Regions from separate parts of the Superficieibacter sp. HKU1 genome, predicted to be linked through region 1. Evidence: predicted binding sites of a transcription regulator. Region 1 holds the regulator's gene; the other holds the start of a gene.

Evidence for each region. Region 1 encodes sigma-54, which starts transcription at its own class of promoters, with help from an activator protein. Its sites were predicted from a motif close to GTTGGCACANNTTTCGCTNT; they were not measured.
Region 2: the regulator sigma-54 is predicted to act here: its motif matches at 4,375-4,394, upstream of glnA (glutamate--ammonia ligase).

The regions. Positions count from the first base shown of each region.
Region 1 covers NZ_CP119754.1:4,245,284-4,251,348, forward strand. Annotated here, with positions in the region: gene mlaF (phospholipid ABC transporter ATP-binding protein MlaF) at 1-242, opposite strand, end outside; gene P0H77_RS20225 (hypothetical protein) at 348-800, shown strand; gene kdsD (arabinose-5-phosphate isomerase KdsD) at 815-1,801, shown strand; gene kdsC (3-deoxy-manno-octulosonate-8-phosphatase KdsC) at 1,816-2,382, shown strand; gene lptC (LPS export ABC transporter periplasmic protein LptC) at 2,379-2,954, shown strand; gene lptA (lipopolysaccharide ABC transporter substrate-binding protein LptA) at 2,923-3,477, shown strand; gene lptB (LPS export ABC transporter ATP-binding protein) at 3,484-4,209, shown strand; gene rpoN (RNA polymerase factor sigma-54) at 4,303-5,736, shown strand; gene hpf (ribosome hibernation promoting factor) at 5,759-6,046, shown strand.
Region 2 covers NZ_CP119754.1:4,793,273-4,799,337, forward strand. Annotated here, with positions in the region: gene P0H77_RS22795 (SMP-30/gluconolactonase/LRE family protein) at 1-529, shown strand, start outside; gene P0H77_RS22800 (SDR family oxidoreductase) at 477-1,298, shown strand; gene P0H77_RS22805 (sulfite exporter TauE/SafE family protein) at 1,308-2,192, shown strand; gene typA (ribosome-dependent GTPase TypA) at 2,280-4,103, opposite strand; gene glnA (glutamate--ammonia ligase) at 4,482-5,891, shown strand; gene glnL (nitrogen regulation protein NR(II)) at 6,028-6,065, shown strand, end outside.

The DNA of each region.
Region 1 (6,065 bases):
TAAAGACGCGAACGAGACATATCCGGCACATTTTCGCCGTCAAAGAGGATCTCCCCGGAATCAGGGGGGATCTGGCCGCCGATCAGCCGTAGCAGCGTCGTCTTGCCGATCCCTGACGGTCCCATGATCGCAGTGATCTTCCCGCGAGGCACCGACAGCGAGATATTGTCGAAAATCAGGCGGTTGCTACGAGAAAAGCTCACGCCCTTGATGTCGACCAGATTCGCCATAGTCTGACTCATCGATTGTTCCTTTCATTAGACTCCCCGAAGGAAGCATGAAGCTTAATAAAACCGCAACCCCAGCATTTTTACAGAATCTTAACTGCTGAAGGAGTGAAAGCTGATATGCGTTTTACATTGACGGCACATAACGTCAAAACCGCTAAACCTTTCCATCTTTCCATGCTGCTTCCGTTCGATGCAGCAAGCCGGGGATTATACCTGAAGAAAGCCGATAAGATGCTTTTCACATCACCGCGGTTAAGAATCGGTTTACTCCTGGTCATTAACCGCTCCGTTGTCAGGGCGTTACTCCACCTATTTACCGTGCATTCTGATATCCTGCGACACAAATTGCCGCTACTGTTAATAGTATGTTTGCGGACAAAGACGGTAAATGATGGCAGCAATCCCTTCAGAATAGACGGCATTTTCATGTCGGGGCTGGCTGTATTCCGCTATTCATTGTTAAAATCGCCCGTCTGCCGGGAAAATGACAGACAGGCAGAGCCTTTTAACGGGCGGATTTTACTCCATGGTCAGCTTGCTGTATGGCCGCCGCCGATTTTTATGGATTAAAACGGACACGTACTATGTCGCAATTAGCGTTACCGCCGGAGTTTGACTTTCAGCAAGCCGGTAAAGAGGTGCTGGAGATTGAACGCGAAGCCCTGACCGAACTTGATCGCTTCATTAATCAGGATTTCAGTCGGGCCTGCGAAAGCATTTTTCACTGTACGGGCAAAGTCGTGGTGATGGGCATGGGTAAATCCGGCCACATCGGCAGGAAGATGGCGGCAACGTTCGCCAGCACCGGCACCTCCTCATTCTTTGTTCATCCAGGAGAAGCGGCTCACGGTGATTTAGGCATGGTGACGCCACAGGATATCGTCATTGCCCTGTCAAACTCCGGCGAGTCGAACGAGATCCTGGCGCTGATCCCGGTGCTCAAGCGCCTGCGCGTGCCGTTAATCTGCATGACCAGCCGCCCGGAAAGCAGCATGGGCCGTGCCGCGGATATCCATTTATGCGTCAAAGTACCGCGTGAAGCCTGTCCGCTGGGCCTCGCACCGACAAGCAGCACGACCGCCGCGCTGGTGATGGGCGATGCGCTGGCCGTAGCGTTACTGAAAGCACGTGGTTTTACCGCCGAAGACTTTGCGCTCTCCCACCCCGGAGGCGCACTGGGTCGCAAACTGCTGCTACGGGTGAACGACATAATGCACACCGGCAATGAGATCCCGCGCGTGGCGAAATCCGCCTCCCTGCGCGATGCGTTGCTGGAGATTACGCGTAAAAACCTCGGCATGACGGTCATTTGCGGCGATGATATGAAAATCGAAGGCATCTTTACCGATGGCGACCTGCGCCGCATTTTTGATACCGGCGCAGACTTACGTAGCCTGAACATTACTGACGTGATGACGCCGGGCGGTATCCGTATTCGTCCTGGCACGCTGGCGGTGGATGCGCTGAACCTGATGCAGTCACGGCACATCACCTGCGTCATGGTTGCCGATGGCGAGCAGTTGCTGGGTGTGATACATATGCATGATCTGCTGCGCGCAGGCGTAGTGTAAGAAAGGATAAAAGAATGAGTAATGCTGGTGCCTCTGTGGCAACCTGCTATGGGCCGGTGAGTTCACAGATGCTGGAGCAGGCAAAAAAAATCCGCCTGCTGATCCTTGATGTGGATGGCGTGCTTTCCGACGGGCTCATTTATATGGGCAATAATGGCGAAGAGTTAAAGGCGTTTAACGTGCGCGACGGCTACGGCATTCGCTGCGCCCTCACCTCCGGTATCAATGTTGCCATTATTACCGGGCGAAAAGCTAAACTGGTAGAAGACCGTTGCGCCACGCTTGGCATTACGCATCTTTATCAGGGGCAGTCGGATAAACTGCTGGCCTATCGCGAACTGCTGGAAAAACTGGCGCTGTCGCCGGAGCAGGTCGCCTATGTCGGTGACGATCTTATCGACTGGCCAGTAATGGCTGAAATTGGGCTGAGCGTTGCCGTGGCGGATGCCCACCCGTTGTTGCTGCCGCGGGCGGATTATATCACGCGCATTAACGGTGGACGCGGAGCGGTACGTGAGGTCTGCGATTTGTTACTATTGGCGCAGGGCAAGCTTGATGAAGCCAAAGGGCAATCGATATGAGTAAAACCAGACGTTGGGTTATCATTCTGCTGTCGCTGATCGCACTGATTTTAATCGGCGTGAATCTGGTGAGCAAAGATGACACCGGAGAAAGCGTGGTGTCGTCAAATGACCCAACCTACCGGAGTGAGCATACTGATACCGTGGTGTACAGCCCGGAAGGCGCGCTCAATTATCATCTCATCGCGCAGCACGTTGAGTATTTTTCCGACCAGGCAATTACCTGGTTTACGCAGCCGTTGCTGACGACGTATGACACGACTAAAACCGAAACCTGGTCAATTAAAGCGGATAAAGCAAAGCTGACGAATGACCGGATGCTGTATCTTTACGGCCACGTTGAGGTCAACGCCCTGACACCGGACGCTCAACTGCGCAAAATTACGACGGATAACGCCAAAATCAACCTGATCACGCAGGATGTGACCTCTGATGATTTAGTGACGTTATACGGTACGACATTTAATTCCAGCGGCCTGAAAATGCGCGGAAATTTACGCAACAAAACCGCCGAGCTGATTGAAAAGGTTAGAACCTCATATGAAATTCAAAACACACAAACTCAGCCTTAAGCTTGTACTGGCCAGTACGCTTCTGGCCGCCAGCCTGCCCACGCTGGCGAAAACGGGCGATACCGATCAGCCTATTCATATTGAGTCCGATCAGCAGTCGCTGGATATGCAGGGCAATGTGGTGACCTTCACCGGTAACGTTATCGTTACTCAGGGGACGATCAAGCTTAATGCCGAAAAAGTGGTCGTTACCCGTCCTGGCGGCGAGAAAGGCAAAGAAGTGATCGACGGCTATGGTAATCCGGCCACCTTCTACCAGATGCAGGACAACGGCAAACCGGTTAAAGGCCGCGCGTCGCAGATGCACTACGAGCTGCAAAATGATTTCGTGGTTCTCACCGGCAACGCGTTCCTTGAGCAGGTCGACAGCAATATCAAAGGCGACAAAATCACCTATCTGGTGAAAGAGCAGAAAATGCAGGCGTTCAGCGAAAAAGGCAAACGCGTCACCACCGTTCTGGTACCGTCGCAACTGCAAGATAAAAGCAACAATCAGGCCCCGGCTCAGAAAAAGAGTAACTAATCCAATATGGCAACATTAACTGCAAAGAACCTTGCGAAGGCCTATAAAGGCCGTCGGGTGGTGGAAGACGTTAGTCTCACCGTCCAATCTGGCGAGATTGTCGGATTACTTGGCCCTAACGGTGCGGGCAAAACCACTACGTTCTATATGGTCGTGGGCATCGTCTCACGCGATGCGGGCAATATCATTATCGACGATGAAGACATCAGCCTGCTGCCGCTTCATGCCCGTGCGCGTCGCGGCATCGGTTACCTGCCTCAGGAAGCCTCCATTTTTCGTCGCCTCAGCGTGTTTGACAACCTGATGGCCGTCCTGCAAATCCGTGACGATCTGACCTCAGAACAGCGGGAAGACCGTGCGAACGAGCTGATGGAAGAATTCCACATCGAGCATCTGCGTGACAGCCTCGGCCAGGCCCTGTCCGGGGGCGAACGTCGCCGCGTGGAAATCGCCCGCGCGCTGGCAGCGAATCCTAAGTTTATCCTGCTGGACGAACCCTTTGCGGGCGTTGACCCGATTTCCGTTATTGATATCAAACGTATTATTGAGCATCTGCGCGACAGCGGCCTCGGCGTGCTGATCACCGATCACAACGTGCGTGAAACGCTGGCCGTGTGTGAACGAGCCTACATTGTGAGCCAGGGCCATCTGATTGCCCACGGTACGCCAGACGAAATCCTCAAAGACGAACAGGTTAAGCGCGTGTATCTTGGGGAAGACTTCAGACTCTGATACGGTGTAAACACTTCATCCTTCATGGCGCGGCCTGAAGAGTGGAGTGTAAAAACGTCAGTGATCTCAACTCGGGAGAAAATCGCTCTGAATATGAAGCAAGGTTTGCAATTAAGGTTTAGTCAACAGCTTGCCATGACGCCGCAACTGCAACAGGCCATTCGCCTGCTGCAACTGTCGACGCTGGAATTACAGCAGGAACTCCAACAGGCGCTGGAAAGCAATCCACTGCTTGAGCAAACCGATCTTCACGATGAGATAGATACCAAAGAATCGCCGGATAACGAATCGCTGGACAGCGTTGATGCGCTGGAACAAAAAGATATGCCGGAGGAGCTTCCTCTGGACGCCAGCTGGGATGAAATCTATACCGCCGGTACGCCTTCCGGTAACGGCGTGGATTACCAGGATGACGAGCTGCCCGTTTATCAGGGCGAAACCACCCAGTCACTTCAGGATTACCTGATGTGGCAGGTCGAGCTGACGCCGTTCTCCGACACCGATCGCGCCATTGCTACCTCGATTGTCGATGCCGTAGATGAGACCGGTTATCTGACCATCTCCGTTGAAGACATCCTCGAAAGCATGGGCGATGGCGATATCGGGCTGGACGAAGTGGAAGCCGTGCTAAAGCGCGTGCAGCGGTTCGATCCGGTGGGCGTTGCGGCAAAAGATCTGCGCGACTGCCTGCTGATCCAGCTCTCCCAGTTTGCGAAAAACACTCCCTGGATCGCCGAAGCGCAGCTGATCATCAGTAATCATCTCGATCTGCTCGCCAACCATGATTTTCGCACTCTGATGCGCGTGACGCGTCTGAAGGAAGAGGTGCTGAAAGAAGCGGTGAATCTTATTCAGTCGCTGGATCCGCGGCCGGGCCAGTCGATCCAGACCGGCGAGCCGGAATATGTTATTCCGGACGTGCTGGTACGCAAAGTCAGCGGTCACTGGGTGGTCGAGCTGAATTCCGACAGCATTCCGCGTTTGCAGATCAATCAACACTATGCGGCAATGGGCGGCAGCACGCGTAACGATGCTGATAACCAGTACATTCGCAGCAATCTTCAGGAAGCAAAATGGCTGATTAAAAGCCTGGAGAGCCGCAACGATACCCTGCTGCGCGTCAGCCGCTGTATCGTCGAGCAGCAGCAGGCGTTCTTTGAACAGGGTGAAGAATATATGAAACCGATGGTGCTGGCCGATATCGCCCAGGCCGTCGAGATGCATGAATCAACAATTTCCCGCGTGACCACCCAGAAGTATCTGCACAGTCCGCGTGGCATTTTTGAACTGAAATATTTTTTCTCCAGCCATGTGAATACCGAAGGCGGTGGCGAAGCCTCCTCCACGGCGATCCGCGCGCTGGTGAAAAAGTTAATCGCTGCGGAAAATCCCGCCAAGCCGCTGAGCGACAGCAAGCTAACCACAATGCTGTCCGATCAGGGGATTATGGTGGCACGCCGCACCGTTGCGAAGTATCGAGAGTCTTTATCCATTCCGCCGTCTAACCAGCGTAAACAGCTGGTGTGACCCAACCGATAAGGAAGACACTATGCAGCTCAATATCACTGGACACAATGTCGAGATTACTGATGCACTCCGCGATTTTGTCAGCACGAAATTTGCTAAGCTGGAGCAGTATTTTGACCGCATCAATCAGGTCTACATTGTGTTAAAAGTGGAGAAAGTGACTCACATTTCGGATGCCACCCTGCATGTTAACGGGGGTGAAATTCATGCCAGTGCGGAAGGGCAGGACATGTACGCGGCTATCGACGGTTTAATTGATAAACTGGCGCGACAGCTAACCAAACATAAAGATAAACTGAAACAACACTGATTGTCCCGGTGCTCGCCTG
Region 2 (6,065 bases), 550 kb from region 1:
TGATTATAACGGTGCACTGCTCGTCCGCGTGGACAACAACCTGAAGGTTTCAGTGGTACAAAGCGACATTCTGGGCGCTAACGGCCTGGCGTTTTCTCCAGATAATCGCTGGATGTACACCAGCGATACACCTAATCACACGATTTACAAAACGCCCCTCGACATCCGCGGCGAACCAGGACTGCGCGAGAAATGGAAGACCTTCCCTCATGGCCACGGTCGTCCTGATGGCGCGGCAATGGATAGTGAAGGTTGCTACTGGAGCGCTTTATTCGATGGCTTTCGTATTGCCCGCTTTTCCCCCCAGGGCGAGCTACTGGAAGAACACTCGCTTCCTGTTCGTTGCCCGACGATGGTGTGTTTTGGTGGTGACGATATGAAAACATTATTCATCACCACCACCCGAGAAAATATGACGGCGGATGAGATTGCCCTGCGCCCCCTGTCAGGAGCCATTTTTACGCTGCCGGTTACCGTTGCAGGGGTTTCTAAACCACGATTTAAAGAACAACCAAATAAGGATCAATAACATGAATTATAGCCAATCTGTTTCTTATCACTCCCTCAAAAATAAAATCGTTGCAATTACAGGCGGTGCCAGCGGCATCGGTGAAGAACTGGTGCGCGCCTATGTGAATCAGGGCGCAAAGGTCGCTTTTTTAGATTACGATCGGGCGGCGGGTGAAAAACTTGCCGCAGAGCTTAATTGCCGCTTTCTGTTTTGCGATGTCACCGATATTCCACAACTCAAAAACTGTTTTTTAACTATTGAGCAGGAATTAGGGGCTGTCGATATTCTTATTAATAACGCAGGAAGTGACGACCATCATAATATTGATGACTTAAGCGAAGAATATTTTAATAATCGGATTAATGTGAACTTGCGCCACCAGCTATTTGCGATTCAGGCCGTTATTCCTGGTATGACTACGAAAGGCGAAGGTAGCATTATTAATATGGGCTCAATCAACTGGATGCGTGGTCGTCCGGGGCGCGTATGTTACTCGCTATCAAAGGCGGCCATTCACGGCTTTACCCGTACACTCTGCCAGGAGCTGGGACCACGAGGTATTCGGGTTAACAGTCTGGTCCCTGGGGCAATAAAAACCGCTAAGCAAGAAGCTATGTGGGCCAAACTCGATCCGTCCGCCGTGAATCAATTTATGGATCTGCAGGCGTTAAAAGTGCGGCTGGATGGAACCCATTGCGCCCGAATGGCGCTGTTCCTCGGTTCAGGGGAATCATGCGGCTGTACCGGTCAGAACTTTATTGTCGATGCCGGGCTATCGGTTAATTAAGGATGCTCCATGGAATTCTTCAATCTCTTTACGCCTGACGGCGCAGCGCTTGATACTACAGCGATGCTTATCGTCATTGCCGTTATGTTTCTCTACACCTTCGTTGGCATCTGCGCGGGATTTGGCGGCGGTTTAACATCCATGCCGCTGATTACCATGGTATTACCACTTAAGATGGCCGCGCCGATGTCGGTTATGGTTGGTACTGCTACCGCCCTGTACGCCACGTGGTTATCGCGCAAGGAAACGGACTGGAAATCAGCGCTGGTTCTCATTCTTTTTTCGTTTGCCGGGATCCCCGTCGGCCTTTATGCGCTGTCATTTTTACCCGACCATATTATGAAAATAGGTCTGGGCGGTTTTATTATTCTGTACTCATTCTATAGCCTGTTCATACCTCGCCTGCCGGTATACGATCGCCGCTGGATTGCCGCACCGATGGGCGCAATTGCAGGAGCGCTGGGGGCTGCATTCTCAACGAATGGACCGCCGGTAGTAATGTACGGAATGTTACGTAACCTCGCGCCCGCCGCATTTCGCGGTACGCTGAATGCTTTTTTTACGGCGAATAATATCGCCATCATCGGTGGGCTTGCGACCAGTGGGATACTCACGATATCTACGGTAAAACTGGTGATATTTTGCGTGCCTACCATGATCTTAGGCTCCATTGTCGGGCAATATGTTCACAAGCGAATTTCCGTCAACGTGTTTCGAATCATGGTTTTTTTACTGCTTATCGCCTCCGGTGCCATGTTGATTAAAGGGGCTACGGGAATTTCTGCCCTGAGCGCATTATTACCGGTATTCGCTATCTTGATCGTTATGCAATTACTATTCGGCAAGAAAGTTGCCGCTATCCGCGCAGCGGATGAAGCGGCAAGAGCACAGTAATCGACATTGTAATTTTCTCAGATATGAAAAAAGCCGCTGAATAATCAGCGGCTTTTATTTATCACTTTTGACGTCAGATCGCGTTAATTACGCTTCTTTCGGACCACGGTTCGCACGTTTACGGTCGTTTTCCGTCAGGTGACGTTTACGAATACGTACGGAAACCGGGGTAACCTCTACCAGTTCGTCGTCATCAATGAACTCCAGAGCTTGCTCCAGGGTCATTTTCTGTGCCGGAACCAGCGTCGTGGCTTCGTCAGTACCGGAAGCACGCATGTTGGTCAGTTTCTTACCGGTCAGGCAGTTTACCGTCAGGTCGTTAGAACGGCTGTGAATACCGATGATCTGGCCTTCATACACTTCCGCACCGTGACCCAGGAACAGCTTACCGCGATCCTGCAGACCGAACAGCGCAAACGCAACCGCTTTACCCTGACCGTTGGAGATCAGTACGCCGTTCTGACGCTGGCCCACATCACCCGCACGAACGTCGTCGTAGTGGCTGAAGGTGGAGTACAGCAGACCGGTACCGGAGGTCATGGTCATGAACTCTGAACGGAAGCCGATCAGACCACGGCTTGGGATCACGTAGTCGAGACGTACGCGGCCTTTGCCATCCGGATTCATGTTTTTCAGGTCGCCTTTACGCTCGCCCAGTGCCTGCATGACAGACCCCTGGTGCTGCTCTTCGACGTCCAGCGTTACGTTTTCGAACGGCTCTTGCTTGCGGCCGTCGATTTCGCGGAAGATAACTTTCGGACGGGAAACCGCCATCTCGAAACCTTCACGACGCATGTTTTCAATCAGAACGGACAGGTGCAGTTCACCACGGCCAGAAACGCGGAATGCATCAGCATCTTCGGTTTCTTCAACGCGCAGCGCCACGTTGTGCACCAGCTCTTTGTTCAGGCGGTCAAGGATCTGACGAGAGGTAACGTACTTACCTTCTTTACCGCAGAACGGAGAGGTGTTAACGCAGAAGAACATGGTTACGGTCGGCTCATCAACAGACAGTGCCGGCAGCGCTTCGACATTCTGCGGATCGCAGATGGTGTCGGAGATGTTCAGCTCGCCCAGACCGGTAATCGCGATGATGTCACCAGCTTCTGCAACGTCGCTTTCAATACGTTCCAGACCCAGGTGGGTCAGCACTTTACCGACTTTACCGTTACGGGTTTTGCCTTCGCTATCAATGATAGTGATCTGCTGGTTCGGCTTCACTTTACCGCGCTTGATACGACCGATGCCGATGACGCCAACGTAGTTGTTGTAATCCAGCTGGGAGATCTGCATCTGCAGCGGACCATCAAGGTCAACGTTCGGTGCCGGTACGCGATCGACGATAGTCTGATACAGCGGCGTCATATCTTCAGCCATATCTTCGTGATCCAGACCCGCGATACCGTTCAGCGCTGACGCGTAAACGATCGGGAAGTCCAGCTGTTCGTCGGTAGCGTCGAGGTTAACGAACAGGTCAAATACCTGATCGACAACCCAGTCAGGACGCGCACCCGGACGGTCAACTTTGTTGATAACAACGATAGGCTTCAGGCCATGAGCAAAGGCTTTTTTGGTCACGAAGCGCGTCTGCGGCATCGGACCATCCATTGCATCAACGACCAGCAGCACGGAGTCTACCATGGACATTACGCGCTCAACTTCACCACCGAAGTCGGCGTGCCCAGGGGTATCAACGATGTTGATACGGTAGTCATTCCATTTGATAGCGGTGTTTTTAGCGAGGATGGTAATCCCACGCTCTTTCTCCAAATCGTTGGAGTCCATCACACGCTCTTGAGTTTCGGCACGCTCACCGAAAGTACCAGATTGTTGCAGCAGCTTATCAACCAGGGTCGTTTTACCATGGTCAACGTGAGCAATGATGGCGATGTTACGCAAATTTTCGATCACAACTTTGCCTCAGGCATTAGAAATAGCGCGTTATTGTACACGGATTAATCGCACTACAAAACAGGATCACAAAGATCCTCCGCAAACAAGTATTGCAGAGTTTGTTTGTGATCGCTTTCACGAAGCGAAATCAGGGCACCCTAACGCAAATTGCACCAATATGGTGCTTAATGTTTACATAGAAGCACTATACTGGTGCAGCGTGACGTTAATGGTGCAGCCCTTTTGCACTATGGTGCGCATGATAGCGCCTTTTGGGGGGAATTTGAAAGTTGGCACAGATTTCGCTTTATCTTTTTTAACACGATAACGCCAGTCAGGCCGTTTGAATACCTCGTTACCACGACGACAATGACCGAATCCGGGGAGAGTTAAAGTATGTCCGCTGAACACGTTTTGACGATGCTGAATGAACATGAAGTGAAGTTTGTCGATCTGCGCTTCACCGATACCAAAGGTAAAGAACAGCACGTCACGATTCCTGCGCATCAGGTAAATGCCGAATTCTTTGAAGAAGGCAAAATGTTTGATGGCTCCTCGATTGGTGGCTGGAAAGGCATTAACGAATCAGACATGGTGCTGATGCCGGATTCCTCTACCGCGCTCATTGACCCGTTCTACGAAGAATCCACCCTGATTATTCGCTGCGATATTCTGGAGCCGGGCACGCTGCAAGGTTATGACCGCGACCCGCGTTCCATCGCCAAACGCGCGGAAGAGTACCTGCGCTCTACCGGCATCGCAGATACCGTGCTGTTTGGGCCAGAACCTGAGTTCTTCCTGTTTGATGACATCCGCTTTGGCGCGTCGATTTCCGGTTCCCACGTCGCTATCGATGATATCGAAGGCGCATGGAACTCCACCACCAAATACGAAGGTGGTAACAAAGGCCATCGTCCTGGCGTGAAAGGCGGCTATTTCCCGGTTCCTCCAGTAGATTCTTCACAGGACATCCGCTCTACCATGTGTTTGATCATGGAAGAGCTGGGTCTGGTGGTTGAAGCGCATCACCACGAAGTGGCTACCGCTGGTCAGAACGAAATCGCCACCCGCTTTAACACCATGACCAAAAAAGCGGACGAAATTCAGATCTACAAATACGTTGTGCATAACGTCGCGCACCGTTTCGGTAAAACCGCGACCTTTATGCCAAAACCGATGTTCGGCGATAACGGTTCCGGTATGCACTGCCACATGTCGCTGTCTAAAAACGGCACCAACCTGTTCTCCGGCGACAAATATGCCGGTCTGTCCGAGCAGGCGCTGTTCTACATCGGTGGCGTAATTAAACACGCGAAAGCGATCAACGCCCTGTCCAACCCGACGACCAACTCCTATAAGCGTCTGGTCCCGGGCTATGAAGCACCGGTTATGCTGGCTTACTCCGCCCGTAACCGTTCTGCTTCTATCCGTATTCCGGTGGTTGCCTCTCCGAAAGCGCGTCGTATCGAAGTGCGTTTCCCGGACCCGGCAGCTAACCCGTACCTGTGCTTCGCTGCCCTGCTGATGGCGGGTCTTGACGGTATCAAGAACAAGATCCACCCTGGCGAAGCCATGGACAAAAACCTGTACGACCTGCCGCCGGAAGAAGCGAAAGAGATCCCACAGGTTGCTGGCTCGCTGGAAGAAGCCCTCAACGAACTGGATCTGGACCGCGAGTTCCTGACCGCCGGTGGTGTTTTCACCGACGAAGCCATCGATGCCTATATCGCGCTGCGCCGTGAAGAAAATGACCGCGTTCGCATGACGCCGCACCCGGTAGAGTTTGAGCTGTACTACAGCGTGTAATCTGACGCTTATTTGTTAGTTGCCGTGGAAACTTTTAGCCCATCTCCAGATGGGCTTTTTTCTCCACCAAAAACACCCGTTTTATCCACTTGTGCTTATACTGCACTCATTTGGTGCATACTAAGGAGACTGCTACATGGCAACTGGCGTGCTGCCCGATGCTGGGCAGATCCT